One region of the Faecalibacterium sp. OF04-11AC genome, then DNA from elsewhere that is predicted to be linked to it. Evidence: predicted binding sites of a transcription regulator. Region 1 holds the regulator's gene; each other region holds the start of a gene.
The links. The regulator Rex, encoded in region 1, represses fermentation and respiration genes when NADH is low (regulators of the CRP and FNR family bind a similar motif). The targets are predictions, from matches to a motif close to ATTGTTAANNNNTTAACAAT.

Region 1 (9,720 bases):
CGGCCACGGCGAGGTTCAGGGCGATATCGTCCGCCAGCGAGGTGATGCGGCTGATCTTGACGCCCGCCATCGGCTGCACCTCGTACCGGGTGACCGAGGGGCCGCGGGAGATATCCAGCACTCGGGTGCGGACGCCAAAGCTCTCCAGCGTATCCACCAGCTTCTGGGCGTTGGCCTTGAGCTCGTCCTGCGCGCCCACATCCGTTTCCTCGGGGGCACGCTCAAACAGCTCGATGGAGGGGTACTGATACTGGTAGGTCTCCACCGTCTCGGCTTCTTCGGCAGGGGCACTGGCGGCGGCCTGCTCCGAGGCGGCAGGCTTTTCCATGGCCGCTGCCACTAAGGTATTAAGGTCTTTCTCCTCCACCGGCTCAGAGGTAATGCTGATCCAGCCGTCCTCGTCCGGGGCGGAGCGGAACGCCACAGCGTTCTCCGCGCTCACCCGGTGCGGCTCCGCAGGGCTGACCGGGATGGGCTCAAACTCCGGCTCTTCCACAGCAGGGGCATCCGCATTCAGGCCCGGCATACCGGGCGTCTGGGTGGGGGCCGGGGCGATATCCGCCGGGGCCACCGCAATGTCGCCGGGTTCCGGTGCGGGCCCCGGCTCCGGCTTGCGGAAGAAGTCCTCCGCCGGGGTCTCCACCGCATCCGGTACCACCGGCTTGACGATGGCGCGGGGTGCCGCGTTGCGGAGCGGGTCCATGCCAAACGTGCCGCCCGGGCCCAGAATGACGGGTTCGATGGGCTCACTGCCGCCCTCTTTTACCTGGGTATGGTCCGGGCCCAGGTCGATGTCAAAGGGCGCGCGGGGCCCCGGGGCGCTGACCTGGATGGGTTCAAATTCCGGGGCAGGCTGAGGCGGGGCACATCCGCCGGATCCGGAGCCGGAGGCGGTTCGTAACCCAGGTTGGGGTCCTGGGGCGGCTCGGGCTCTGCCTCGCCCTCCAGCTCTTTGGTCACCTTATGGCCCCAGGAGAGCACACCGGACAGCCAGCCGGGAGCCTTGAGGCCGGTTTCTTCGTCGTCCTCAAAGTCCTCGTCCAGCTCGTCGGGATCTTCCTCCTCGTAGGATCCTTCTTCCGCCTCCGCGGCAAGGCGCTCCGCCCTGCGTTCCGCGCGGCGGGCGGCGTTCTGCTCATAGACGGCCACGCCTTTTTCGTGCACGCCGCCGCCCACGTTGCAGAGCCACTGCCAGACTTCCGCCGGGGTGATATCAAAAATGTACAGGCTGGCGCAGAGGGCCAGCGCCGCCATGACCAGATTGGCTGCCGGGCGCCCGCAGAGCAGCAGCAGATTGCCGCCCAGCACGGCACCCAGCGCGCCGCCGGACAGCCAGGCGTTGACACCGTTCTGGTAACAGGCGGCTACCATGGTCGCCGCCGGGACATCGGCGGGGATATCCGAGAACACGATGACCGTGCTGCTGGCAAACACCAGCCCCAGCAGCAGCTTTGCAATGTGGGGCAGCAGGTCCTCGCCGCGGGTGTACAGGATGGCCAGATAGCACAGCGCCGCGCCCACCACAAAGCTGCCGCAGCCAAACACGCCAAACAGCGCGTCGTGCAGAGTCTTCCAGACCGCGCTGCCCGGCACAAAAGCCAGCGCCATGAGGATGAGGCCCAAAAACAAGGTCACCAGCCCCGCAGGCATCCGGTCCTGTGCCCGGCTTCTCCGGCGCTGTCTGCCGCGCCCCGCAGTGGATTTTCGTTTCCGTTTTGCCATGTTCGCTCTTCCCTGTCGTTTCTATGATAAAATCGATTTCGATACTTCTCGATTCTTTCATTGTACCACGCGGAAAGTCAAATGGCAAATTATCCTTTTTCTATTTCCTGATACAACCACTCCAACGCGTCCGAAATGCCGCCCAACTGGTCGATGAGCTTTTCCCGCACGGCCTTGCGGCCGTCCAGCACCGTGCCAACATCCATCACCAGCTCCCCGGTGCGGAGCATCAGCTCGGTGTAGCGCTTTTCCGTCATGCCGCTGTGGGCCGCCACAAAACCGGTGATCCGCTCCTGCATCTGCTCAAACCACCGCATGGTCTGGGGCACGCCCAAAATCATGCCGGAATGGCGCACCGGGTGGATGGTCATGGTGGCCGTGGGCACAATAAAGCTCCGCCGGGCGCTCACCGCCAGCGGGATCCCAATGGAGTGCCCGCCGCCCAGCACCACGGCGGCGCTGGGCTTGGAGATGCTGGCAATGAGCTCCGCCAGCGCCAGCCCGGCCTCCACATCCCCGCCCACCGTGTTGAGCAGCACCAGCAGCCCCTCGATGCCGGGGTCCTCCTGCACCGCCACCAGCTGGGGGATGACATGCTCATATTTGGTGGTTTTCTGGCCCTGGGGCGCTTCCACATGGCCCTCCACCTGCCCCACTACCGTCAGACAGTGGATGGCGTGTTTGCCCCGGGTGCGCCAGATGCTGCCCAGGTCCTCGATCTGCTCCTGTTCCAGCCGCTGCTGCTCCACAGGGCTGCCTTTTTCGTCGTTCGTTTTCTCTGCCATCTTCCATCCTCCCGGCCGTTTTTTCTCAGGATTCCCCGGGCGGCACGGTGCTATTCCGAAAGCTAAAAATCTTAGCCAAAAAAATTTTGTCCAAAGGGTTTGACATTCTCGTATCAGGCTGTATACTTTATATTAACTAAAACATTGTCAAATATGTATCATTATTGCAAAAATTCTGAGAATCTGTCGGCGCGTCCTGCTTGCACTGCTCCCCTGCCCGGCACCTTTTGCAGAAAGGAGATTTTCTGATATGAACACCCCCGGAAAAGCGTCGCTCCCCGTCATCAAGCGGCTGCCCAAATATTACCGCTACCTGCGCACGTTAAAAAATGATGGCATCACCAGCATCTCGTCCCGTGAGCTAGCTGCCCAGATGGGCACCACCGCCTCCCAGGTGCGGCAGGATTTCAACTGCATCGGCGATGTGAATGGCCGGCAGGGCATCGGCTACTCGGTGGAGAACCTGCTCTCCATCCTGGAGCATCTGCTGTTTGGCAACGGCGACCTTCTGCCCACCATCCTCATCGGCTGCGGCCGCTTAGGCAAGGCCGTGAGCCGTTTTATCACCACCGACACCAATGGTTACAAGCTGATCGCTGCCTTTGATAACTCCGCCGACGAAGTGGGCAAGGAGATCAGCGGCGTGCAGATCTTGAACATTGACCAGCTGGAAGCGTTCTGCGCCGAGCATCACCCCGAGGTGGCCGTTCTCTGCCTGCCCCGCAGCGGTGCCGAGGAGCTGAGCAGCCGCCTGGTCAGCTTGGGCATCCAGGGCTTCTGGAATTTCTCCCACTACGACCTGTCCATTTCTTACCCGGATGTGGTGGTGGAGAACGTTCATCTGGGCGACAGCCTGATGAGCCTGGGCTACCGCCTGCGCAATCAGGACTGATCTCTTATACCGTATAAAAGTAATATGCAACCCTCTCCGACCTATTTTGACTGGGAGGGTTGCCTTTTTATGAGGAGAAAACAATGGCAAAACTTTATTTTCGTTACGGTGCCATGAACAGCGGCAAGAGCACCGCCCTGATGCAGGTGGCCCACAACTACGAGGAGCAGGGAATGCGGGTGCTCATCCTCAAGCCGCAGGTGGATACCAAGGGCGGCGGCGAGCTGGTCAGCCGCCTGGGCGTGCGCCGCAAGGCCGACCTCCTGGTTCCCCCGGAAATGGACGTGTTTGCAGCGGTGCAGCAGGCCGCTGCCGCAGCCCCGCTGGCCTGTGTCCTCTGCGACGAGAGCCAGTTCTTCACGCCCCAGCAGGCCGAGGAGCTGTTCATGGTCACGGTGGAGCTGAACATCCCGGTCATCTGCTACGGCCTGCGGTCTGATTTTTCCCTCAAGGGTTTCCCCGGCTCCACCCGCCTGCTGGAGCTGGCCCACACCATCGAGGAGATGAAGACCATCTGCACCTGCGGCCGCAAAGCCACCTGTAACTGCCGCAAGGTCAACGGCGAGTTCGTCTTTGAGGGGGAACAGGTCGCCATCGATCTGCAGAACGATGTGCAGTACGTCAGCATGTGCCCCCAATGCTATTTCAAAGCCCGCAAAGAATTTTATGCCAAGCGGGCTGAGCATCTGTCCAAGTAAATTTTTTCCATTTACGCTGTCTGCAATTGCGGGCAGCGCTTTTTTCATCCGTTTTACGAGCAATTAGTATATCAGTTGCAAGGCAATTCGCACGTTTATTGCGTTATTGATATATCAGTTTCACATGAGAATCATCTGTCTTCGATTGTTTTATTGTATACAACACTCCAGCGACAATTTTCCACACCGCATAAAATTATAACAATTTACGTTGTTTTGTCGTCCAAGACCCTCGATTTTCTATGCAAAGTGTTGAAGTATACAAGTTGCACAGTTTTTTAACCGAAGTTTATTCATTCTGGCAAGGACGCCGATGCCTCCGCAAAGGTTATGACAATATTTGTGCGTTTTTAGAGTGTATCACGCCAAATTCTATCTTTCTTTTTGTGAATGCTTTTGTTATCATAATTGTATACAACGGATGCTTTGCAGAGGCTCCGTTCCACACGAGGTTTTCTACACAATTAGGAGGAGAACAAAAATGAGCAAGGCAATTTCTCGTCGTGATTTCATCAAGGTCACTGGCGCTGTGGGTGCAGCCGGTCTGCTGGCTGCCTGCGGCGGCAACAGCGGCGCGGCTTCCAGCACCGCTCCTGCTTCTTCCGCGGCAGCTGCTTCTGTTGAGGCCGTCGGCGGCCTGAGCAGCGACCCCGTTACCCTGACCATGAGCTGGTGGGGCGGCGAGTCTCGTCACAATGCATACCAGGATGCCATCAAGGCTTTCTCCGCTGAGCACAGCAACATCACCGTCAACCCCACCTTTGCCGCATGGTCCGGCTGGGAGGATACCATGTCCACCAAGTTTGCCGGCGGCGTGGCGGAGGATGTCTGCCAGATCAACTGGAACTGGCTGTACAACTATTCCAAGAACGGCCAGACGTTCGTTGACCTGAACAGCACCACCGATTATCTGGATCTGTCTCAGTGGGATGAGGCGCAGCTGACTGCCTGCAACGTGGCAAACGCTCAGCAGTGCGTGCCTGTCTCCATGACCGGCCGTATCTTCTACTGGAACATGACCACCTTTAACAAGGCTGGCATTACCGAGGTCCCCAAGTCTCTGGACGATCTGATGGCAGCCGGCAAGACTTTCCAGGAGAAGCTGGGCGATGACTACTATCCCCTGCACCTGGCGCTTACGACCGTATGATCCTGATGGTCTTCTACCTCGAGTCCAAGTACGGCAAGGACTGGGCAGACCCCACCACCTCTACCCTGAACTACACCGCGGACGAGATCGCGGAGGGCATCGACTTCATCAAGAGCCTGGTCGATGGCCACGTCATCATGAGCCTGCCCACCTACTACGGCTCCAACGGCGACAACGCCGCTCACCAGTCCACCGAGTGGATCACCGGCAAGCTGGCCGGCTGCTTCGAGTGGGATTCCTCCGCTACCAAGTATCAGGACGCTCTGGACGAGGAGAACAAGCCCGGCTTCACCGTCGGCGAGGAGATCAAGTTCGGCGATTACAACGGCGGCTTCTCCAAGGTCTCCATGGGCCTGGCCATCACCAAGACCTGCGAGCACCCCGCGGAGGCAGCTACCCTCATCAACTTCCTGCTGAACGAAGAGGCTGGCGCTTCCATCATGGGTTCCGAGTGCGGCATCCCCGCTTCCAAGGCTGGTCTGGCTGCCGCTCAGGCTGCGGGCGCTGTCAAGGAGCTGGTTGCCGAGGCAAACGGCAAGGTCATGGCTTTCGTTTCCAACAAGCTGGATCCCCTGTTCGAGTCCAACGACCTGAAAGCAAACGGCACCGGCGTTTACCAGGAAGTCTTCGACACCGTCGATTACGATAACAAGTCCGGCGCTGACGTTGTTGACATCCTGCTGGATGGCATGGATGCCGTCGGTTACACCGTCGAGTAATTCTTCCACACGCTGCAGCGGGGTCCGAGTTACGGTATAAACTCCCGCCCCCTCGATTCTGTTTGGTACATTGTAGGGGCATCCGCCGCCCAAGAGGTGGATGCCCCTTTTTTGCAAGAAAAAGATGTCTAAACTTTGACCAAGATGTGTCCAAACCATGCTGCACCCACCCCGAATTTTCAAAAAGGAGGATTCCCGGATGAAAGAAAGCAAAGCGCCCTCGCTCGGGCGTACCCCGGCCCAGAAGTTTTTTGACAAATGGCAGGGCCTGTTCTACCTGATCCCCTGGATCATCGGCTTCGTCGTCTTCAAAGCCATTCCGTTTGGCCAGTCGCTGTACTACAGCTTTACGGATATGAACTTCTTTGAGGGCATCCACGAGTACGGCCTGATGAACTACGCCACCGCGTTCACCAATGCCAAGATCACCAAGCACTGATCACCACGTTCAAGTACGCGTTCATCACCGTGCCCCTGAAGCTGATCTTCGCGCTGTTCATCGCTTACATCCTGAACTTCAAGATCGCCTGCGTGAACCTGTTCCGTACCATTTACTACATCCCGTCCATCCTGGGCGGTTCCGTGGCCATCGCCGTGTTGTGGAAAGCCGTCTTCCGTGATGACGGTCTGGTCAACACCCTGATCCGTATGATCACCTTTGGTCACGCACAGGGCCCCTCCTGGCTGTCTGACCCGACTTACGCGCTGTGGATCATCTGCTTCCTGCGCATCTGGCAGTTCGGTTCCGCCATGGTGCTGTTCCTGGCCGCTCTGAAAGGCGTGCCCGCGGACCTGTACGAGGCTGCCACCATCGACGGTGCCGGCAAGTGGAAGCAGTTCTTCTCCATCACCGTTCCGATGATCACCCCCATCATCTTCTACAACCTGGTCACTCAGATCTGCCAGGCGTTCCAGGAGTTCAATGGCCCGTTCATCATCACCAACGGCGGCCCCCGCAACTCCACCACCCTCATCTCCATCCTCGTTTACAACTACGCTTTCAAGTCCAACGAAATGGGTATGGCTTCCGCACTGGCCTGGATCATGTTCGTCATCGTCTGCATCCTGACGATCATTGCCTTTACCAGCCAGAAGAAGTGGGTCTACTACTCGGATGAAAGGTAAGGTGTAACACTATGGGAATGAAAGCTTCTAACGCCATCGCGACGTTTTTCAAGTACTTTGTCCTGATTCTGGTGGGCCTTATCATGATCTACCCGCTGCTGTGGATGATCAGCGCCACCTTTAAGGACAACAGCGAGATCTTTGCAGGCATCGGCCTGTGGATCAAGAACCCCACCCTCGAGGGCTATCAGAACGCGCTGAACAACTTTGGCGGTTCCATCAACATCCTGCAGGCCATGCTCAACACCTACAGCTATGTTCTGCCCAAGGTCATCTGCACCGTGGTCTCCTCCTGCGTGGCCGCCTACGGTTTTGGCCGTTTTGATTTCCCGGGCCGCAAGATCCTGTTCAGCATCATGCTGGCCACCCTCTTCCTGCCCCAGGTCGTCCTGAACGTGCCGCAGTTCCTGCTGTACACCAAGTTCGGCTGGGTCAACAGCCCGTTCTATCTGGCCATCTGGGTACACTGCGCATTTGCTACCGAGACCTACTTCGTGTATCAGCTGGTGCAGTTCATGCGCAATGTCCCCCGTGATCTGGACGAGGCTGCCGCCATCGACGGCTGCTCCTCGTTCCAGACCCTGTACAAGGTCATTGTCCCCATGCTGATGCCCGCTCTGGTGTCCTGCGCCCTGTTCCAGTTCATGTGGAGCTGCAACGACTTCATGGGCCCGCTGCTTTATGTGCAGACCCCTGCCAAGTACCCCATGTCCCTGTTCGTCAAGCTGTCCATGGATGGTGATACGGGCTTTGCCTGGAACCGCATCCTGGCCCTGTCGCTGATCTCCATTCTGCCGCAGCTGATCGTCTTCTTCTGCGCACAGGATCAGTTCGTCGAAGGTATCTCCGCGGGTGCTGTCAAGGGCTAAGCGCTCTTTCTCTCGCGGCCAAGACGGCTGAAACCACAAACACCCCCTGTGCCATTGCCCGTAAGATGGTACAGGGGGTGTTCTGTTGTTAACTGGCTAGCCTCTCAGGCCGCCTGTCGTCAGCGATGACGGAGAGGGCAAGGCTGTTTGCCTCATCGATGGCTCTTCCGGTATTGCAGCGGCCCGGTGCCCATGGTCTCCCGGAAGACACGCCGGAAATGGGCGGCGCTGGCAAAGCCCGTCTGCTCCGCCACCGTGCCGATGCTGAGCTCCGTTGTCTCCAGCAGCTTCTGGGCGGCCTCGATGCGGCGGCCATTGATGTAATCCACAATGGACTGCCCCGTTACCCGCCGGAACAGGCGGCTGAGGTAATAGGGCGAGATGTAAAACTTTGCCGCCACCTCGCTGAGGGAAAACTTCTGCTGGTAATTGGCGGCAAGGTAGGCGCAGATCTGCTCCACTGTCTCGTTGCGGGGGCGGGCGGCGTGGCTCTCGGCCCGGTACTCCTGCTCTGCATAGTGGAGCAGGAGCCCCAGGTAGAGCACACCCGGATAATCCTGCTCGCCCCGGGCTTTCCGCATCAGCTCCAGCACCGTCCGCAGACAGCTGGACCACTGCACCGGGCCGTATAAGAGCGTGGCCTGCCCCGGCTCAAACAGGGCGCTGTAGTCCCGCTGGGCCATATTCCGGATATCGTGGAGGGCCGCCACCGGGAAGCGGCACCCCAGCAGCTCCGGCGGCACACTGCCCGCCTGCTGCAGCCGCCCGCTGCCCGGGCCCAGCAACAGCGCGCAGCCAGGAGCCGCCAGCGTGGTCTGGCCATCCCACTGGACATTGCAGCTGCCGCCCGAGACCAGGATCAGATAACAGAGCTCTTCTTCGCTCGTGAGTTCTCTGGCCTCTGCTCCCAGCCGCAGGTTCTCCGCCACGATCTTTGCATTGAGCCGTTCCCGTTCCGCACGCATGTTCCGCATCCCCCTGCATTTTACTTGCTTTTAGTGTACCATGCCGGCCCGGCCGGGCAAGCCGCAATACACTTCTGTTTTTTCCATTTTCTCAAATCTCTTTCAGGAGGCTGTTTATGAATCTGTCTCTCATCCGCTCCATGACCCGCAGTGCGGTCTTTGAGCTTGAAAACGGGCTGTGCTTCCGCCCTGCCCACCCGTTCACTGTCACGCTGAACGGCGAAACCATCTATGATACCTGCAACACCAATGTGTTCTCCCTCTTCTCCCTGCTCCCCGGCACCACTTATACCGTGGGCGTGCAGGCCGAGGGCGAGAGCCTGAGCCTGGAGTTCACCACCGAGGCCGAGACGTTCTTTGTGGACGCCTCCCGCTACGGCCTGGTGGGCGACGGCGAGACGGACAACACCGTCAAGCTGCAGGCGGCTCTCTCCACCTGCCCCAGGGGCGGCACCGTGTATGTCCCCGCCGGACGCTACCGCACGGCCAGCCTGTTCCTCAAGAGCAATACCACCCTCTACCTGGAAAAAGGCGCCGTGCTCCTGGGCGATAACGACCGCACCCACTACCCCATCCTGCCCGGCGTGCTGCCCAGCGAGAACGAGGTGGACGAGTATTACCTGACGGGCTGGGAGGGCAACCCCCTGAACAGCTTTGCAGGCCTGCTGAACATCACCCAGGTGCACGATGTGGTCGTGACCGGTGAGGGCACCCTGGACTGTGACGCCCAGAACGGCGACTGGTGGGTGAACCCCAAGGTCAAGCGGATCGCGTGGCGTCCCCGCGCCGTGGCCA
Region 2 (9,720 bases), on a different contig from region 1:
CGAGTGCGAGAAGCAGTACGCCGAGCACAGCACCTGGCTGCTGCATGAGGCGTTCTGCCTCCACGGGCAGGCGGATATCTTCCACCCCTATGAGAAACACCACTCCACCGTGAAAGACGCGGCAGAGCTGGCCGAGAGCCTGGGCGTGAAGAACCTGCTGCTCTACCACACGGAGGATCAGAACATCGCCCGCCGCAAGGAGCTGTACACCGCCGAGGGCAGGCAGTATTTCCACGGCAATCTGTTTGTGCCGGAAGACCTGGAGGTCATCGAGCTGTAATAAAACGCAAAAAGGAGCTGCCGCGTGAGGGATAAAACCCTTGCGCGGCAGCTCTTTTATACGGTCCGGGAAATTATTCTTCGTTCTGGGCGGGGGCCTCCGGCGCGGCGGGGATGTCCTCCTCCGGGTCACCAAAGGCCTCGTGGTAGGTGCCCAGCATCTCCAGCTCATCGTTGCGGCGCAGGCCGTGGATGACCAGCTTTTTGACCACGTCGTAGATGACGGCAAAGAGCGGCACACCAATGATCATGCCCACAAAGCCCCACAGGCCGCCGAACAGCAGGATGGCGAACAGCACCCAGAAGCTGGACAGACCCGTGGAGTTGCCCAGGATCTTGGGCCCGATGACGTTGCCGTCGAGCTGCTGCAGAATCAGGATGAAGAGGACGAACCAGAGCGCCTTGATGGGACTCTGGATCAGGATGAGCAGGGTGGCAGGAACCGCGCCGATGAACGGCCCGAAGAACGGGATGACGTTGGTGACACCGATGATGACCGACACCAGCAGCGCGCTGGGGAACTTGACGATGGCACAGACGATGTAGCACAGCACGCCGATGATGGCGGAGTCCATGATCTTGCCATTGATAAAGCCGCCGAACATCTTATCGGCATAGAGCACCTCGTTGAGCATCGTGTCGGCCCAGCGGGGCTTCAGGATGCTGTAGAGGATGAGCTTGGCCTGCTGGGCAAACTTTTTGCGGCTGGCCAGCAGGTAGATGGCCACGATGATGCCGATGATGAGGTTTTTGAAGACGGTGACCACATTCAGCACGCCGATGCCCACGCCGCTGACGATGTTCTGCATGGAGGGCATCAGGGTGTTTTTGATCCAGCTGTCCAGATCCACCGAGATGGCGTTGTAGGCCTTATTGACGTAGTCCATAATGACCTCGTTGTCGGCCACGAACTCCAGATTGTTGACCCAGCGGATGAAGTTGTTCAGGTTGGCGCGGGCCGTGTAGTACAAGGTGGTAACGCTGGTGACCAGCTGGGGAATGATCATCATAAACAGGGCATAGATCACCAGCAGGCCGAACAGAAGGGTGGCCGCGACGGACAGCGCACTGACCAGCCCTTTCATCTTTTCCGGGAAGAGGCGGTGGAGGAAGTTTTCCACCGTGTTGCACACCGGCTTGAGCAGGTAGGCGATGACCGCGCCGTAGATGAACGGCATCAGGATGCTGGTCAGTTTGGAGACAGCGTCGCCAAAACCCTCAAAGCGGTAGATGAAAAAGAAAAAGATGATGCTCAGGCTGATGGCCCCGAACCCTGCGAGCATCCCGTAGAGGTAGGGCTTGATGTGTGGTTTTTTGTCCATCATGGCAGACTCCATTCCCGCCGCAGACAGCAGGAATCCCTGCGGCGATGCTTAGCGCTTGTTGCTCCTGCGCCAGATATGCATTTTATCGGCCTCGGCGATCAGCTGCTCACGGAAATCCGGGTGCGCCACGCTGATGAGGGCTTCGGCTTTCTCCCAGCTGGTCAGGCCCTTGAGGTTGACACAGCCGTACTCGGTGCACAGATAGTGGAGGTTGGCACGGGTATCCGTGATGATGCTGCCGTTCTCCAGCGTGGGGCGGATGCGGCTCTCCAGCTTGCCGGTCTTCTTATTCATAAAGGTAGAGGACAGGCAGATGAAGCTCTTGCCGCCCTTGGAAAGGTAAGCACCCAGCACGAAGTCCAGCTGGCCGCCGGCACCCGAGATGTGTTTGATACCGGCGCTCTCAGCATTCACCTGGCCAAACAGGTCGATATCCACCGCGTTGTTGATGGAGATGAAGTTGTCCAGAGCCGAGATGCTGCGGATATCGTTGGTGTAATCCACGGGAGCGGACATGCACTCGGGGTTGTTATCGAGGTAGTCGTACATCTTTTTGGTGCCGGCACCGAACGCGTAGACCTGACGGCCCTTGTCCAGCTGCTTGTGGGCACCCGTGATCTTGCCGGCCTTGGCGATATCGACGAACGCGTCAACATACATCTCGGTGTGGACGCCCAGGTCTTTCAGGTCGCTCTGTGCGATCAGGCTGCCGATGGCGTTGGGCATACCGCCGATGCCCAGCTGCAGGCAGGCACCGTTGGGGATGAGGGGCACCACCAGGTTTGCCACCTTGAGGTCCACCTCGGAGGCGGGGCCGGCGGCAGCCATCTGGCCGATGGGCGGGTTGCTGCCCTCCACGATGCCGCTTACCTTGGAAATATGCACGCAGTTCTCCATGCCGCCCAGGCACCGGGGCATGTTGGTGTTGACTTCCACGATGATCTTCTTGGCTTTCTCACACACGGCACCCAGATGGCTTGCACTGGGGCCAAAGTTGAAATAGCCGTGCTCGTCCATGGGAGTCACCTGGAAAATGGCAACATCCAGCGGGTCCGGGCTCTCGCGGTAGTAGCGGGGCAGCTCCGAGTAGCGGATGGGGGAGTAGAACGAGAAGCCCTGTGCAATGGCCTTGCGCTCAATGCCGCCCATGTGCCAGCTGTTCCAGGTCATGTGGGCAGCCGGGTCGTCGATCTGGAAGATCTCGGGCACCCACATCAGGATACCGCCGCGGAAGTTGACGTTCTCCAACTCGGGCAGGCGCTTGGCCAGCGCCGCGTCCACAGCCACAGGCGTGTTGACCGCCCAGCCGTAATCGACCCAGTCACCGCTCTTGACCTGAGCGGCAGCCTGCTCGGCAGTCATCTTTTTCTGCGCGTACAGTTCCATAAAATCCATTATAAACCATCCTCTCCGATAATAACATAAAGAAATTGTAAATTCTTACAATTCCCTGCGGAACAATATAACCTTACAGTTCCCTGCGGAACGATATAAAATGTACAGAGTATTTACCAAATGGATGCAATCTGTACACATGACTTTCACAGGTGAGTGATATCCTGATGCCATGCAACTTAGTTATAACATTAACAAATTGCAGAATCAATACCCTGTTGCGAAAAAATCGGAGCTGATGGCAATTTGACTAAAAATCTTAGCATTTTATGACGATAGTTTGGTACGGCAAAAACAAATTTTTCAGAAAATGGTCTTGATAAAATTTTGACAATATGGTTTACTAGTATCGTAGCAAGTGTGCGCGCTGGTGTGCACCGTTAATTGTTTAAAAATTAACGATATGACGAGGCGCTGCTTGCCCCGGAGACTGGAAAGTGCTATCATGGCAGAACCAAAACGCGCTTTTCACCCAAGCGCACAAGGAGGACACCATGGTAACGGCAATTTATCCCGGCTCATTCGACCCTGTCACCCGGGGCCATCTCGATATCATCAAGCGCGCGGCAAAGATCAACGACAAACTGATCGTGGCTGTGCTCATCAACAGCGCGAAAGACCCTCTGTTCACCATTGAGGAGCGGGTAGAGCTGCTGAAAGAGTGCTGTAAGGACATCCCGAATGTCACCGTGGAGAGCTTCGACGGCCTGACTGTGGATTTTGCCAAAAAGAAGCACGCTTCGGTGATGGTGCGGGGCCTGCGGGCCGTGACGGATTTTGAAAACGAGATCCAGCTGGCCCAGACGAACCACGCGCTGATGCCTGGCATTGAAACAATGTTCCTTGCCACCAGCATCAAATGGAGCTACCTCTCCTCGACCATCGTCAAGGAGGCCGCCCACTACGGCAGCAACATCTCCAAGTTCGTTACCCCCAATGTGGAGGCGGCGGTCGAACGGAAGATGAACGCCCTGCGGGAAGCCGGAAAGCTCTGAATCCCATGCAAAAGCGCCCACGGGCGTTTTGAATAACAAAGGCTCTAAAATCACCCAACATAAATTCAGGAGGCTTTTAACATGAAGAAAATTGTTATCGCATCTGCATGCCGTACCGCCATTGGCAAGTTCGGCGGCACCCTGGCAAACGTCCCCGCTGCGGAGCTGGGCTCCATCGTTATCAAGGAGGCTCTGAACCGCGCTAACGTGGCTCCCGAGCAGGTCGATCATGTTTACATGGGCTGCGTCATCCAGGCTGGCCTGGGTCAGAATGTTGCCCGTCAGGCTGCCCTGAAAGCCGGTCTGCCCATTGAGACCCCCGCCGTCACCGTCAACGTGGTCTGCGGCTCTGGCCTGAACTGCGTCAACATGGCTGCTCAGATGATCGAGGCTGGCGATGCTGACATCGTGGTCGCCGGTGGTATGGAGAACATGGACATGGCTCCGTTCGCAATGATGAAGGGCCGCTACGGCTACCGCATGGGCGCTCCCATGGGCAAGAGCGAGCTGGTGGACACCATGGTCAATGATGCTCTGTGGGATGCATGCGGCTTCAACAAGCACATGGGCATGACCGCTGAGAATGTCTGCACCAACGAGACCTACCAGAAGAAGTACGGCTACAGCCCCATCACCCGTCAGCAGCTGGATGAGTTCTCCTACAACAGCCAGGTCAAGGCTGACAAGGCCATTAAGGACGGCGCGTTCAAGGATGAGATCGTTCCTGTTGTCATCAAGGGCAAGAAGGGCGACACCGTGTTCGATACCGATGAAGGCCCCCGTCTGACCCCTGTTGAGAAGCTGGGCACCCTGAAGCCTGCTTTCACCAAGGACGGCATCGTGACCGCCGGCAACTCTTCCGCTATCAACGACGGTGCTGCTGCTCTGGTCGTGATGAGCGAGGAGAAGGCCAAGGAGCTGGGCGTGAAGCCTCTGGCTACCTGGGTCGCAGGCGCTCTGGCTGGCGTTGAGCCCGAAGTCATGGGTCTGGGCCCCATCGCTGCTACCAAGAAAGTCATGGCAAAGACCGGCCTGACCGTTGCTGATATGGATCTGATCGAGGCTAACGAGGCATTCGCGGCACAGTCTGTGGCTGTCGGCGAGGCTCTGGGCTTTGATCAGGAGAAGCTGAACGTCAACGGCGGCGCAATTGCTCTGGGCCACCCGGTCGGCGCTTCCGGCGCTCGTATCCTGGTCACCCTGCTGTACGCGATGAAGCATCGCGGCGCTAAGAAGGGCCTGGCTACCCTGTGCATCGGCGGCGGCATGGGCTGCGCTACCATCGTTGAGATGGACTAAGTTCTCCACGGGAAACAAATAAGTAGAATAACAGTCCCGGGCAGGGGAGTGGCCTCTGCCCGGGGACTGCTTTGAAAAATGAATGGAGGTTTTCACAATGGCATTTGTAAAAACCGAGGTGCAGGGCGCTGTCGAGATCATCACCATCGATCGTCCCAAGGCACTGAACGCCCTGAACCCCGAAGTTCTGGCTGACCTGAAAGCAGCTTTTGAGGCTGTGGATCAGAACACCATCCGCTGCATCGTCCTGACGGGCGAGGGCGACAAGAGCTTTGTGGCCGGCGCGGATATCGGCTCCATGAGCACCATGACCAAGGCAGAGGGCGAAGCTTTTGGTAAGCTGGGCAACGATGTCTTCCTCATGATCGAGAGCTTCCCCGTCCCCGTCATTGCAGCGGTCAACGGCTTTGCACTGGGCGGCGGCAACGAGCTGGCAATGAGCTGCGACATCCGCATCTGCTCCGACAACGCTGTCTTCGGCCAGCCGGAAGTCGGTCTGGGCATCACCCCGGGCTTCGGCGGCACCCAGCGGCTGGCTCGTCTGGTCGGCATGGGCATGGCAAAGCAGCTGGTCTACTCGGCCCTGAACATCAAGGCTGACGAGGCTCTGCGCATTGGCCTGGTCAACGCCGTGTATCCGCAGGCTGAGCTGATGGAGAATGTCCTGAAGCTGGCTGGCAAGATCGCCAAGAACGCTCCCATTGCAGTGCGCAACTGCAAGAAAGCCATCAATGACGGCATCAGCCTCCCCATTGAAAAGGCTGTGGAAGTGGAAGAAAAGCTGTTTGGCGACTGCTTCGAGACCCACGATCAGGTCGAGGGTATGGCATGCTTCCTCTCTCGTGAGAAGCCGAAGCCCAAGGCAGTGTTCACCAACAACTAAAACATTCCGGTTTTAAGCTTTCCCCGGGAGAGGGGAGAGCGTAAGAAAAGATTACTTAACATCAAATATTTAAAGGAGAGATATCCTATGAAGATCGGTGTTATTGGCGCTGGCACTATGGGCCAGGGCATCGCAAAGGCATTTGCACAGGTTGAGGGCAACACCGTTGCTCTGTGTGACATCAAGCAGGAGTGGGCCGAGAATGGTCTGGCAAAGATCAAGAAGGGCTACGAGAAGCTGATCGCTAAGGGCAAGATGACCCAGGAGAAAGTGGACGCCATCGTTGGTGCCATCACCCCGGGCCTGAAAGAGGACCTGTGCGCGGACTGCGACCTGATCGTTGAGGCTGCATTTGAGGACATGAAAGTCAAGCAGACCACCTTTGGCGAGCTGGATAAGATCTGCAAGCCCGAGTGCATCTTTGCTTCCAACACTTCCTCCCTGTCCATCACTGAGATCGGCAAGGGCCTGAGCCGCCCCATGATCGGTATGCACTTCTTCAACCCCGCAGACCGCATGAAGCTGATCGAGGTCATCGCAGGCTGCAACACTCCCGCTGAGACCGTTGAGAAGATCAAGGAGATCTCCGTTGCCATCGGCAAGAACCCTGTGCAGGTCAACGAGGCTGCCGGCTTCGTCGTCAACCGCATCCTGATCCCCATGATCAATGAGGCTGCATTCATCAAGATGGAGGGCGTCTCCAACATTGCTGGCATCGACACCGCTATGAAGCTGGGTGCAAACCACCCCATGGGACCCCTGGAGCTGGGCGACTTCATCGGCCTGGACATCTGCCTGGCCATCATGGACGTCCTGTACAAGGAGACCGGCGACAGCAAGTATCGTGCTTGCCCGCTGATCCGTAAGATGGTCCGCGGCGGCAACCTGGGCTGCAAGACCGGCAAGGGCTTCTACGTTTACAACGCAGACCGCACCAAGACCCCTGTTGATGAGCTGTAATTTCTGAAAAACGTTTCTCCCGGCCGCGGGAAAGCGGCCGGGAGGAATTTGTTTGCACTGAGCGGACAAGCACTGCTCAGGAACTGAAAAAATACCCGTTAGGAGGATATAGCGATGGATTTTACTCTGTCCAAGCAGCAGCAGATGGTACAGAAGATGTACCGCGAGTTTGCTGAAAACGAAGTCAAGCCCCTGGCTAAGAAAGTTGACGCCGAAGAGTACTTCCCCAAAGAGACCGTCGAGAAGATGGGCAAGCTGGGTATGATGGGCATTTATTTCCCCACTTCCGTGGGTGGCGCAGGCGGCGATGTCCTGTCCTACGTCATGGCAGTTGAGGAGCTGAGCAAGGTCTGCGGCACCACCGGTGTCATCGTCTCTGCTCATACCAGCCTGTGCGCTGCTCCTATTTATGAGAATGGCACCCCTGAGCAGAAAGCAAAGTACCTGCCAAGCTGTGCAGCGGCGAGTGGCTGGGCGCTTTCGGCCTGACCGAGCCGGGCGCTGGCACCGATGCACAGGGTCAGCAGACCATTGCTAAGGAAGATGGCGATTACTGGGTGCTGAATGGCTCCAAGATCTTCATCACCAACGCTGGCTTTGCTGATGTGTTCATCGTCATCGCCGTTACCGATAACGTGCTGGATAAGCGCGGTCGTCCCACTAAGCTCTGCTCTGCCTTCATCGTGGAGCGTACCGACCCGGGCTTCTCCGTCGGCAAGGCTGAGGACAAGATGGGCATTCGCGGTTCTTCTACCTGCGAGCTGATCTTTGAGGACTGCCGCATTCCGAAAGACCGTATGCTGGGCGTGCGCGGCAAGGGCTTCCAGCTGGCTATGGCTACCCTGGACGGCGGCCGTATCGGCATCGCTTCCCAGGCTCTGGGCATTGCCGAGGGCGCTCTGGAAGAGACCGTTGCATACGTCAAAGAGCGTAAGCAGTTCGGCCGCAGCATTTCCGCTTTCCAGAACACCCAGTTCGAGCTGGCTGAGATGAAGGCCCGCGTGGAAGCTGCCAAGTACCTGGTCTATGCAGCTGCTCTGAAGAAGCAGCAGGCTATGGACGGTGCAAAGGTCCGCTATAGTGTTGAGGCCGCTCAGGCTAAGCTGATCGCAGCCCGCACCGCCAGCGACGTGACCCGCCGCTGCCTGCAGCTGTTCGGCGGCTACGGCTACACTCGTGACTATCCCATCGAGCGCATGATGCGTGATGCCAAGATCACGGAGATCTATGAGGGCACCAGCGAAGTGCAGATGATGGTCATTTCCGGCGCTCTGCTGAAGTAAGGGAGGCAAGATTTACAATGAAAGCAATTGTTTGTGTAAAGCAGGTTCCTGATACCTCCGGTAAGGTGGCCGTCAAGGCGGACGGTACGCTGGACCGTGCCTCCATGGCAACCATCACCAACCCCGATGACCTGAACGCTCTGGAGGCTGCCCTGAAGCTCAAGGACGCCACCGGCTGCGAGGTCGTTGTTGTCACCATGGGTCCCCCGCCGGCAGAGGGTATGCTGCGTGAGCTGCTGGCCCGCGGCGCTGACAAGGCTGTTCTGGTTTCCGGCCGTGAGTTCGGCGGTTCTGATACCTTTGCAACCAGCCAGATTCTGGCTGCTGCTGTCAATAAGATCGGCGTTGGCCCCGAGGACGTTGTCTTCTGCGGCCGTCAGGCAATCGATGGCGATACCGCTCAGGTTGGCCCGCAGATCGCAGAGAAGCTGCACCTGCCTCAGGTGACCTACGTTGCCGACATCCAGAAAGACGGCAACACCCTGACCGTGAAGCGTATGCTGGAAGACGGCTACATGATGGTCAAGGTTCAGACTCCCTGCCTGCTGACCTGCATCAAGGAGCTGAACGAGCCCCGCTACATGAGCGTCAATGGCATCTTCACCTGCTACGACAAGCCGATGGAAGTGTTCGATTACAACGCTCTGAAGGACGATCCGCTGATCGAGGTCGATACCATCGGTCTGAAGGGTTCTCCGACGAACGTCTTTAAGTCCTTCACTCCTCCGCAGAAGGGCGCAGGTACCATGCTGACGGGCGACGATGTCGCTGCTCAGCTGGCTGGTATCCTGGCCAAGAAGCACCTGATCTGATGAAAGGAGCATAGGATTACAATGGCTGATTTTAACGAGTACAAGGGCGTATGGGTCTTCTGTGAGCAGCGCCAGGGCAAACTGATGCCCACCGATTTCGAGCTGGTCAGCGAGGCCCGTAAGCTGGCTGACGAGCTGAACTGCGAGGTCACCGGCCTGCTGCTGGGCGACAACGTGGAAGGCATTGCCAAGGAGCTGGGCGGCTATGGTGCCGATAAGGTCATGGTCTGCGAGAGCCCGCTGCTGAAAGACTACACCACCGACGCTTACACCAAGGTCCTCTGCGACATGGTCAACGAGTACAAGCCCGAGGCCCTGCTGATCGGCGCGACCAACATTGGCCGCGATTTGGGCCCCCGCTGCGCAGCCCGTCTGCACACCGGCCTGACCGCTGATGCTACCCACCTGGATGTGGATACCGCAAAGTATGTCGAGTTCCTGAAAGAGAGCTCCACCATCGACCTCTCCAAGCAGAAGTTCGATTATGAG
Region 3 (9,720 bases), on a different contig from region 1:
GCCTCTGGCGAAGAGGGAAAGCTTCTCGTTTTTGCCAAGGCCTCCCCTATGAGGGGAGGTGGCACGCCGCAGGCGTGACGGAGAGGTTTTACTTCTTTAAAAAGAGAGGAATTACCAACCATGAAGACCCAAGCGTTGAAAGGTATGCGGGACCTGCTGCCCGCGGAGCAGACCCTGCGCGATTATATCCAGGGCAAAATTCTGGAGACCTACCGTGCCTCCGGTTTCGAGCGCATCTCCACCCCCATGCTGGAGGATATGGAAAACCTCGATAAATCCGATGGCGGCGACAACCTGAACCTCATTTTCAAGGTGCTCAAGCGGGGCGATAAGCTCACCGCCGCCCTGAACAGCGGCGACCCCAAGGCCCTCTCCGATATGGGCCTGCGCTATGACCTCACCCTGCCCCTGAGCCGCTTCTATGCCGCCAACAAGGACAAGCTCCCCCACCCGTTCAAAGTCATCCAGACCGACCGCGTCTTCCGCGCCGAGCGCCCCCAGAAAGGCCGCCTGCGCGAGTTTGTCCAGTGCGACATTGACATCCTGGGCGATGAGAGCCCCAACGCCGAGGTGGAGCTCATCGACGTGACTACCCGCGCCCTGCTGGGCATCGGCTTCACCGGCTTTACCGTCAACATCAATGACCGCCGCATCCTGCGCGGGATGCTGGAAAGCATGGGCTTTGCGGCCGACACGCTGGACTCCGTCTGCATCACCTTTGATAAGATGGACAAGATCGGTGCCGAGGGCGTCAAGGCAGAGCTGACCGAGAAGCAGCTGCCCGAGACCGCCATCCAGGCCCTGGCCGATTTCATCGCCGCAGGCAATGTGACGCTGGACGCCGTGGCCGCCCGCTGTGCGGACCCCGCCATTGCCGACGACCTGAAGTATGTGCTGGCCACCGCCAACGCACTGGCCGACGGCCGCTATGAGGTGGCTTACTGCCCCAGCCTGGTCCGCGGCCAGGGCTACTACACGGGCATGGTCTTCGAGGTCACCTGCCCGCAGTTCAGCGGCGCTGTGGCAGGCGGCGGCCGCTACGACAACATGGTTGGCAAGTTCCTGGGCACCCAGGTGCCCGCCGTGGGCTTCTCCATCGGCTTTGAGCGGGTCTGCGGCATCCTGCTGGAGCAGGGCTACCAGATCCCCGGTGCCAAGCAGAAGATCGCTCTGCTCTATCAGAAAGGCTCCGACTTCCCTGCCGTGCTGGCCAAGGCCGCACAGCTGCGGGAGCGCTACAACGTGACCGTGCTGGAGCAGGCCAAGAGCTGGGCAAACAGCTGGGCCAGCTGGAAACCGCCGGTTTTGCGGGCGCTGCCTTTATGGACAAAGAAGAGATCAAGATTTTCTAAACTTACAACGAGCAAGGGCCTCCGCAGATGCGGAGGCCCTTGTTTTTGATGTCTTTTTATGTTTTCTTCGCGTTGGGGTAGACCCGCTCCATCCGGGCGTTGTCAAAGTGTTCGTCCAAAAAGACCTCCAGCTGGTTCCGCGGCGTGATGCCGTCGGTCCGGCTGTTATACCGGGCCAGCGCCAGACCGGAAAGGGACATGTTCACCGCCATAAAAATGGCCAGTAAAATGGTCATCCAGGGTTTGACGTGCCGCCGGACGAGGTCCATCCCCTTTGCCACCAGCGGATAGCCCAGCCGGAGCCAAACCACCGCCGCAATGCCCCAGAAAAGCAGTACAGCAGGTTGACGCGGCCCGCAATGTTGAATTTGAAGCCGCTGTAATCCCAGAAGATGACACCAAACAGCAGCTCGCCTACGGCGCTGCACACATACTCATAGGCACCGCCCATGAAGACGCCAAAGGCAAAGATGGCGCTGTCGCTCTTGTCCTCACTGTTCCGCAGCAGAACGGTAGAGAGGGCCAGTGCCAGCCCCCACACCACGCTGAACGGACCCCAGACCAGGCTGGAACGGCTCATCCAGACGCCCGCCGTCACCCGGCAGAACAGCGTCTCCACAATGTCGCCCAGAAATGCCCCGATGACGAACAGCCAGAGCAGGTCGGCAAAGCTCAGGGTCTTTTCGGCTGTGACGGTCGGTACCACCCGCGCGGCGGCCGGGTAAGCTTTCTGGACACGGCGCTCCACCCAGCTGCTGAGCCGGGTGCGGAGCTGATCGGAGTGCTTTTCCAGCTTGGCATTGAGCTGTTCCAGGTGTGGATGCTCCCGGGCGTAGCGGCTCACTGCTAGGAACGCGCCCAGCTGGTCCAACAGGGAGATCGTGATGGAGACCCACAGCAACGGCCGGACGAGCCACTGGGGCAGCAGGCCGTAAAGCTTGAAGAGCAGACCATTGCCCCACAGGACCGTCGCCGTGCCCAGCGCGCCCCAGAGCAGCGAGTATTGCAGGCAGATGTAGCCATCCACATTGAAGCGCTTGCCGGAGTAGTCCCACCAGCGGCGGCGATGCACCCGCTCCAGCAGTTTGGCTGTCAGCCACTCCACCACGGTGGCGTCAATGGCGCAGCCAGAAACAGCAGCAGCGGGCCGGGCCGGTCTGCAAAGGAAATCGCCAGCAGCACCGCCGTAAAGCCGTAGATAAAGCAGAACGGGCCGGACGCCACGCCTCGGTTGGCAAAGCGGCGGCCCTTTATCGTTGCCACCACCGTCTCGCCTACCCAGCCCAGGAACGAATAGACCAGATATAGAACACTCAGAGAGTAAAAATTGAGCTCCATTGCAGCTCCTTTCCATCGCGTGTGAATTGCATGGTACAATTTTATGCTATTTTAGGCTTCCAGGCAAGATAAAATGCAAAAAACACAGCGATACACGCTCTGTTTGCCAGAGACAGCGTATCGCTGTGTTTGGATGTTTTCTTTCAGCAGGCTTGCCCTCTCAGGCACTGCGGGCCGTTACAGCTGGCTCTTGTACAGCTCCACGATCTCTTCCACACTGGTGTCGCGGGGGTTGCCCGGGCGGCAGGCGTCTGCATAAGCGGACTCCGCCAGGAACTGGATGTCCTCTTCTTTCAGGATGCCGTGCAGGTTTGCGGGGATGCTCACATCCGCGCTCAGCTGCTTGACGGCTGCGATGGTGGCATCGGCTGCCTGCGCGTCGTTCATCTCGTCAATGCCCTTGACGCCCATGGCCTTGCCGACCGCGCGGTAGCGCTCACCGGCAACGCTCTTGTTGTACTCCAGACCGACCGGCAGCAGGATAGCGCAGGCCACACCATGCGGCGTGTCATACAGAGCGGACAGGCCGTGTGCCATGGAGTGGACGATGCCCAGACCGACATTGGAGAAGCCCATACCGGCAATGTACTCGCCCAAAGCCATGCCCTCGCGGCCTTCCGGCGTGTTCTGGACCGCACCGCGCAGGTTCTCGCTGATGAGCTTGATGGCTTCCAGATGGAACATATCGGAGATGGTGCAGTGGCCCTTGGTGATGTAGCCCTCAATGGCGTGGGTCAGAGCATCCATACCGGTGGCAGCGGTCAGGCCCTTGGGCATGGAAGCCATCATATCGGGATCGACGACGGCGATCTCCGGGATATCGTTGGTATCCACGCAGACGAACTTGCGCTTCTTCTCCACGTCGGTAATAACATAGTTGATGGTGACCTCGGCAGCGGTACCGGCAGTGGTGGGCACTGCAATGGTGAACACCGCGTGCTTCTTGGTGGGAGCCACGCCCTCCAGAGAGCGGACATCCGCAAACTCGGGGTTGTTGATGATGACGCCAATGGCCTTAGCGGTATCCATGGAGGAGCCGCCGCCGATGGCCACGATGCAGTCTGCCTCCGCGGCCTTAAAAGCAGCCACGCCGTCCTGCACGTTGGCAATGGTGGGGTTGGGCTTGATCTCGCTGTACACGCTGTAAGCAAAGTTTGCAGCATCCAGCAGGTCGGTCACTTTCTTGGTGACGCCGAACTTGATCAGATCCGGGTCAGAGCAGACGAACGCTTTCTTGTAGCCACGGGCAGTCAGCTCGGGCACAATGTTCTCGATGGCACCGTGGCCATGGTAAGAAATCGTATTCAGGACAATGCGATCAGCCATAATAGTAAGCCTCCAAACATTCTCTTCCCCGCCCCGTGCGGGGTTTTCTTTACCATTACTTTACCACATTGTTAAAAATAATGCAATTGGATTTTCTTGTGATTTTCATGAAATTTTTATACAGATGATTTTTGTTTCAGAAACTTTATCCAATTTACAATTATAAAAAAGAACCATGCAAGCTTTTCAGCCTACATGGTTCTTTTTCTTTTATTGTAATTTCAAGCGACAGGCCTTAATTACTTAACTTCATAAACCAGAACGATGAACTCGCCCTCATTAAAAGTGCCACGGACATCTTTCTCAAAAGCGGCCTTGGTATGAGAATTGGAATAACCGTACTTAGTAGCGCCATTTGCTTTCAGGGTAGAAACGATAGAAGCAATGGTAGCTGCATCTTTCTCCTGAACGGTAACGAAACCAATCTGCTCACCACCAACCAGAGTAGCAGCGTCTACAACTTTACCGATTGCTGCTGCACGAGCTTTCTGATAATCCTTCTGAGTATCATACTTGCCCTCAGACTGCTTCTTCTCAATGCTCTTGATCTCAGCAGCATAACTATCCCACAGCTGTGCAATCTTCTCAGCCTTTGCAACATCTGCAGTGTTATACTCAGCAGTAACCTTTGCATTAGACAGAGCGTCGGTCAGCTGCTTGTGGAAAGTGGTCTTGTCGCTGTCGCTGCAGCCAGTCAGGACTGCCAGAGCCATGACGCCTGCCAGAACGATAGCAGCCAGTTTTTTGAATGCCTTCATAAGTAAGGTCCTCCTCAAAAAATAAAATTTCGTTCAGGATATTTTCCTGTTTCCTGCATTGTACCCCCCCCCCGGGTGCCTTGTCAAGTGTTTTGAAAATTTCACAAATTATTTGTGCATCCCGACAAAAAACGGCCGATATTTTTTGGATATCTTTTCAAATTTTTATCACAAATCAAAGAGTTCCTTCTATCCTTTCGCATTCCCGGAATGAGTTTCTTTTCCCCAAACAAACCTAGAAACATCCTCTCTGTTCCTCTTGCGGAATTTCTAGCATCCAGAATCAAACGCCCGCCTTTTTCTGTCCATCTATGTGATCCTAAAGTCGCTGCCCTTTCCACTCAATTCTCATTGAGATGGGAGGGAAACCTTTTGGAACTGTTCGTATCATTCGTTTTGTCCGTCGCAGCAGGTGTGGTTTCCAACTGCATCAGCAAGTGGCTTGACGGCAAGCACAAGGACAGCAAGCACTCACAAATGGAAGAACCCCCTTGGAGTAGCCGCTCCGAGGGGGTTCTTCCATTTGGTGATACCCATTGGAAATGTGTATCGTATCGTTCGCATTTTTTTATATGCGATTTTGCAAAAAGTCAAGCCATGGCAGTATTTTTCCATCAGCAGCTTGCGGCCCCCTCCTGCGGGGCGATCATCAGGCGGATGATCTCACGGTCGGTCTCGGCCATGCCGTCGTGGGCCATCTTGCTCACGTTGCGGATGGTGTTCTCCACGCCCTTGAGCACGATGCCGTCGCCGCCCACGAACTCGCTGTCGTGCATCTGCATCTGCATTCCCAGCAGACCTGCTTCCACGGCAGAAGCGATCTTTGCGGCGCAGCTGGCCTTGGCACCATCGCAGACCATACCGGAGTTGATGGCCAGCGCGTTGACCACCGTGTGAGCGATCTCGTTATAACGGCCGCCGTGGAGGTATGTAATGCCCGCGCCTGCACCGCAGCCGGCACTGGTGGCGCCACAGTAAGCCGAGAGGGGCCCGATGCCTGTTTTGAGGTGGATGGTAACGAGGTTGGACACCAGCAGGGCACGGTAGAGCAGCTCCTGCGAGGCTCCCATATCCCGGGCGTAGATGATGACCGGCAGAGAAGCCGTCAGGCCCTGATTGCCGCTGCCGGAGTTGATGACCACCGGCAGCTCGCAGCCATTCATCCGGGCATCGGAACCGGCGGCGGCCCAGGCCTTGGCCCGGTTGTGGACGCTGTCGCCGTAGGAGCGGAGCAGGATGCGGCCGATCTCGGCACCCCAGTGGCCCTCCAGGCCCTGCTTGGCAATGGCCGTGTTGCAGTCGATCTGGCGCTGCAGGGTCTCTTTCACGTCGTTCAGGTCGGCTTCATCGGCAAACTGGACGATCTGCTCCACGTTGAGCAGGGTGTGGTCGGTGGCCTGGGTGCTGGTCTGCTCCACGTATTCTTTCTGGAGCAGGACCTCGCCGTCCCGCTGCAGGGCGATGACATTGGTGTGGTGGCCTGCGATCTCCGCAAAAGCGGTATGCCCGCCGCCGAACAGCCGCACCTGGATGTCAAACAGGTAGGGCTTGCCCGAGCGCTCCACATGGATGGGCGTCTTTTCCAGGAAATCCGCCATCTTCTTCAGGTCATCCTCCGTCACGGCGCAGAGCACTTCCAGTTCCTTGTCCGCATCGCCTGCCACGATGCCTGCGGCAGCGGCGGCAGCAATGCCCCGGCGGCCGCCCGTGTGGGGCACCACCACGCTTTTGACGTTCTTGATGATGTTGGCACTGGCGGCTACCTCAGCCTGCTCTGCCGGGCAACCCAGTGCCCGGGCAGCCAGGGCAGCAGCATAGGCCACCGCGATGGGTTCGGTGCAGCCCATCGCGGGCACCAGCTCTTCTTTCAGAATTGCAAGATAAGTATTGTAAAGCGCTTTCTCCATTTTTCTATCCTCCGTTTTATTTTACCGGGCACCCTCGCCCGCAAAAAACTCTTTGACCAGCTTTGCCACCGTGCCGGAGAGCAGCAGCAGGGCGATCAGGTTGGGAATGCTCATCAGGCCATTGAATGTATCGGCAATGTTCCACAAAAGGCCCAGATCCATCGTCGCGCCCACAATGGACACAAAGGAATAGAGCACGAGGAACGGCCCCACCACCTTATCGGTGCGGAACAGGAATTCCGCACAGCGAGAGCCGTACAGGCCCCAGCCGATGATGGTGGAAAACGCAAAGCAGCAAAGTGCCATCGCCGTAAAGATGGACGACCAGCCGCCGTAAGTCGCGGTAAAACCAGCGATGGTCAGCTCGGCGCCAGCGGCAGCCCCGTAGCCCACCGGCACGCCGCTGCACAGGATGACCATGGCGGTCAGAGTGCAGATGACAATGGTATCGGCAAAGACTTCAAAGATGCCGAACATCCCCTGCTTGACGGGCTTCCGGGTATCGGCGCAGGCATGGGCGATGGAGCCCGTACCGAGGCCGGCCTCGTTGGAGAAGATGCCGCGGGAGACGCCTTTCTGCACGCTGAGAAACACACTGCCGATGGCACCGCCCGTGAACGCTCTGGGGTTGAACGCGCCCGCGATGATGGACTCCAGCACATAGGGCAGACGCCGCACATTGAGCACCACGACGCCTACCGCCAGCACCACATAGAACAGTGCCATGAACGGCACCAGCTTCTCCGTGACGTTGCCAATGCGTTTGATGCCGCCCAGCAGCACCATGGCCACCAGCATGGCCACTACCACGCCCACAATGAGGTTGAGGGTGGGCAGAAAACTTTTTACCGAGGTGTTGTACGCCAGCACGGCGGAATCAATGGCCGTGACGATGGTGTTGACCTGAGTGGCGTTGCCGGTGCCAAAGACCGTCAGCACGCCAAACAGGGAGTACAGCACCGCCAGGAACTGCCAGCGCTGCCCCAGGCCGTTTTTAATATAGTACATGGGGCCACCCACCAGCTCCCCGTTTTTGTTCCGCTCCCGGAAATGGACGGCCAGCGTCACCTCCGAAAACTTGGTGCACATGCCCAGCAGCGCCGAGCACCACATCCAGAACACGGCACCCGGCCCGCCGATGGCGATGGCACCCGCCACGCCCGCGATGTTGCCGGTGCCCACCGTCGCCGCCAGTGCGGTGCAGACGGCCTGGAACGGGGTCATGGTGCCGTCCGAGGCATCCTTTTTGCGGAACATCCGGCCAATGGTGGTGCGGATGGCGTAGGGGAATTTGCGGATCTGCAAAAAGCCGGTCCGCACACTGAGCAGCAAACCCACGCCGATGATGCACACCATGGCCGGGATGCCCCAGATAAAGCTGTTGACCGCCTGATTGACGGCCGCAATGGTTTCGATCATATATTTGTTTCACCTATTACTTGGATTTTTAACACAACAGAAGACATTTTATCCTATTTTAGGGGTGGTGTCAAATTTTTTCTACACAAACCACCCCGGTTGTGCTATGATAGGGCTGAAAAATTGGTTTGGCAATGCCAACCACAAGGAGATGTTTCCAGAATGGTCACAACTTCCACTCTGATGGAAAATTTACGGCAGGAGGGCGTCAGCCGGATCTGCTGCTGGCCGTCAATGAATATCGTACCACCCACCCGCTGACCGAGGCTTTGGCTCCCCGTGTGCCGCAGTCGGCCTTTACTTACTATGGAAAAGACGTCTGGGAGCAGGCACTGGCCGCCCTGCTCTGCGGCGAGAACCTGCTGCTGGCCGGCGGCAAGGCCACCGGCAAAAATGTGCTGGCGGAGAATCTGGCCGCCGCCTTTGGCCGCCCTGCATGGGATATCTCGTTCCATGTGAATATGGACGCGGCCTCCCTCATCGGCATGGACACCTTTGAGGGCGGTGCCGTCAAATTCCGGCCCGGCCCGGTCTACCGCTGTGCTCAGTGCGGCGGCTTTGGCGTGCTGGATGAGATCAACATGGCAAAGAACGAGGCGCTGGCTGTCCTCCACGCGGTGCTGGATTTCCGCCGCGCCATCGATGTGCCCGGCTACGAGCGCATCCCGCTGGCCGAGGAGACCCGTTTCATTGCCACCATGAACTACGGCTACGCGGGCACCCGGGAACTGAACGAAGCCCTCACCTCCCGCTTTGTGGTCATCCAGATGCCCACCATCACCGAGGAAAACCTCGAAAAGCTGCTCCGGGCCCAGTTCCCGGATCTGACGGGCAAGTACGTCCATCAGTTTGCCCAGCTTTTCCTCGATTTACAGAAAAAGTGCGACAGCGCGGAAATCTCCACCAAAGCGCTGGACCTGCGCGGGATGCTGGACGCCCTGCGGCTCATCCGCCGGGGCGTGCCTGCCGGGGCCGCGCTGGACATGGGCATCACCAACAAAGCCTTTGATTCCTACGAGCAGGGGCTCATTCGGGACGTCATTGCCGCCCGCATCCCGGCCCAGCTCACCGCCGCCAAGCTCTTCAGCTGAGGGGCCGCCCTATGGAAGCGCAGAGCTACACCGCGCAGGAGCGGCGGGCCGCCAATCAGGTGTGGGCCGCGGCAGGCGAATACGGCTTTGAGCCGCTGTTTCTGGCCCGCAACACCGATGGCACCGTGGATTTTTACATGAACTGCATCGTGGGGCTGGTGCACAAATATTACGGCGACGACCTTGTGCGGGGGCTGTTCAATACCTGGGACGGCGACGTGAAGCAGTCCCTGCTGGACGACCTGACCTGGCTGTACCTCGAAAGCGCCGCCTACGCGCTGGAGCTGCCCCGCCGCCCGGTGCTGGCCGAGCTGCGGCGGGCCCACGCGGATTATTTCTTCGGCATCCAGTACAAACTCTCGCGGCAGGAGTGGATGGCGAAAAACCAGCTGGTCTACTCCATGCAGGCCACCCGCTGGCGGCGGGTACAGGGCCGGGCCGACCCGGTGCTGACCCCTTATGAAAGCCAGCTGGCGGCGGCCCTGGCCCCGGAAACACCGCCCAAGCCCGAGGAACTGAAAGCCAGCGT

Region 2: a site for Rex is predicted at 3,315-3,334, ahead of coaD (pantetheine-phosphate adenylyltransferase). Genes of this name have one in related genera too.
Region 3: a site for Rex is predicted at 4,084-4,103, ahead of fucO (lactaldehyde reductase). Genes of this name have one in related genera too.

What each region holds. Positions count from the first base shown of each region.
Region 1 is NZ_QTVP01000015.1:42,650-52,369, forward strand. It holds gene DXA70_RS08695 (DNA translocase FtsK) at 1-703, opposite strand, end outside; gene DXA70_RS15455 (hypothetical protein) at 763-1,722, opposite strand; gene DXA70_RS08700 (ATP-dependent Clp protease proteolytic subunit) at 1,812-2,507, opposite strand; gene DXA70_RS08705 (redox-sensing transcriptional repressor Rex) at 2,758-3,399, shown strand; gene DXA70_RS08710 (thymidine kinase) at 3,483-4,097, shown strand; gene DXA70_RS14460 (ABC transporter substrate-binding protein) at 4,579-5,247, shown strand; gene DXA70_RS14465 (hypothetical protein) at 5,244-5,966, shown strand; partial or broken gene DXA70_RS08720 (sugar ABC transporter permease) at 6,166-7,091, shown strand; gene DXA70_RS08725 (carbohydrate ABC transporter permease) at 7,103-7,960, shown strand; gene DXA70_RS08730 (AraC family transcriptional regulator) at 8,113-8,925, opposite strand; gene DXA70_RS08735 (glycoside hydrolase family 28 protein) at 9,042-9,720, shown strand, end outside.
Region 2 is NZ_QTVP01000001.1:37,833-47,552, forward strand. It holds partial or broken gene DXA70_RS00185 (MBL fold metallo-hydrolase) at 1-280, shown strand, start outside; gene DXA70_RS00190 (AI-2E family transporter) at 354-1,604, opposite strand; gene DXA70_RS00195 (butyryl-CoA:acetate CoA-transferase) at 1,653-2,999, opposite strand; gene coaD (pantetheine-phosphate adenylyltransferase) at 3,494-3,994, shown strand; gene DXA70_RS00205 (acetyl-CoA C-acetyltransferase) at 4,076-5,293, shown strand; gene DXA70_RS00210 (enoyl-CoA hydratase-related protein) at 5,391-6,176, shown strand; gene DXA70_RS00215 (3-hydroxyacyl-CoA dehydrogenase NAD-binding domain-containing protein) at 6,264-7,136, shown strand; partial or broken gene DXA70_RS00220 (acyl-CoA dehydrogenase) at 7,251-8,419, shown strand; gene acrB (acryloyl-CoA reductase electron transfer subunit gamma) at 8,437-9,231, shown strand; partial or broken gene acrA (acryloyl-CoA reductase electron transfer subunit beta) at 9,253-9,720, shown strand, end outside.
Region 3 is NZ_QTVP01000002.1:62,975-72,694, forward strand. It holds partial or broken gene hisS (histidine--tRNA ligase) at 121-1,352, shown strand; gene DXA70_RS13910 (hypothetical protein) at 1,409-1,588, opposite strand; gene DXA70_RS01485 (putative ABC transporter permease) at 1,585-2,559, opposite strand; gene DXA70_RS13915 (putative ABC transporter permease) at 2,445-2,690, opposite strand; gene fucO (lactaldehyde reductase) at 2,868-4,016, opposite strand; gene DXA70_RS01495 (hypothetical protein) at 4,256-4,774, opposite strand; gene DXA70_RS01500 (L-serine ammonia-lyase, iron-sulfur-dependent, subunit alpha) at 5,389-6,681, opposite strand; gene DXA70_RS01505 (sodium:alanine symporter family protein) at 6,703-8,100, opposite strand; partial or broken gene DXA70_RS01510 (MoxR family ATPase) at 8,263-9,191, shown strand; gene DXA70_RS01515 (hypothetical protein) at 9,203-9,720, shown strand, end outside.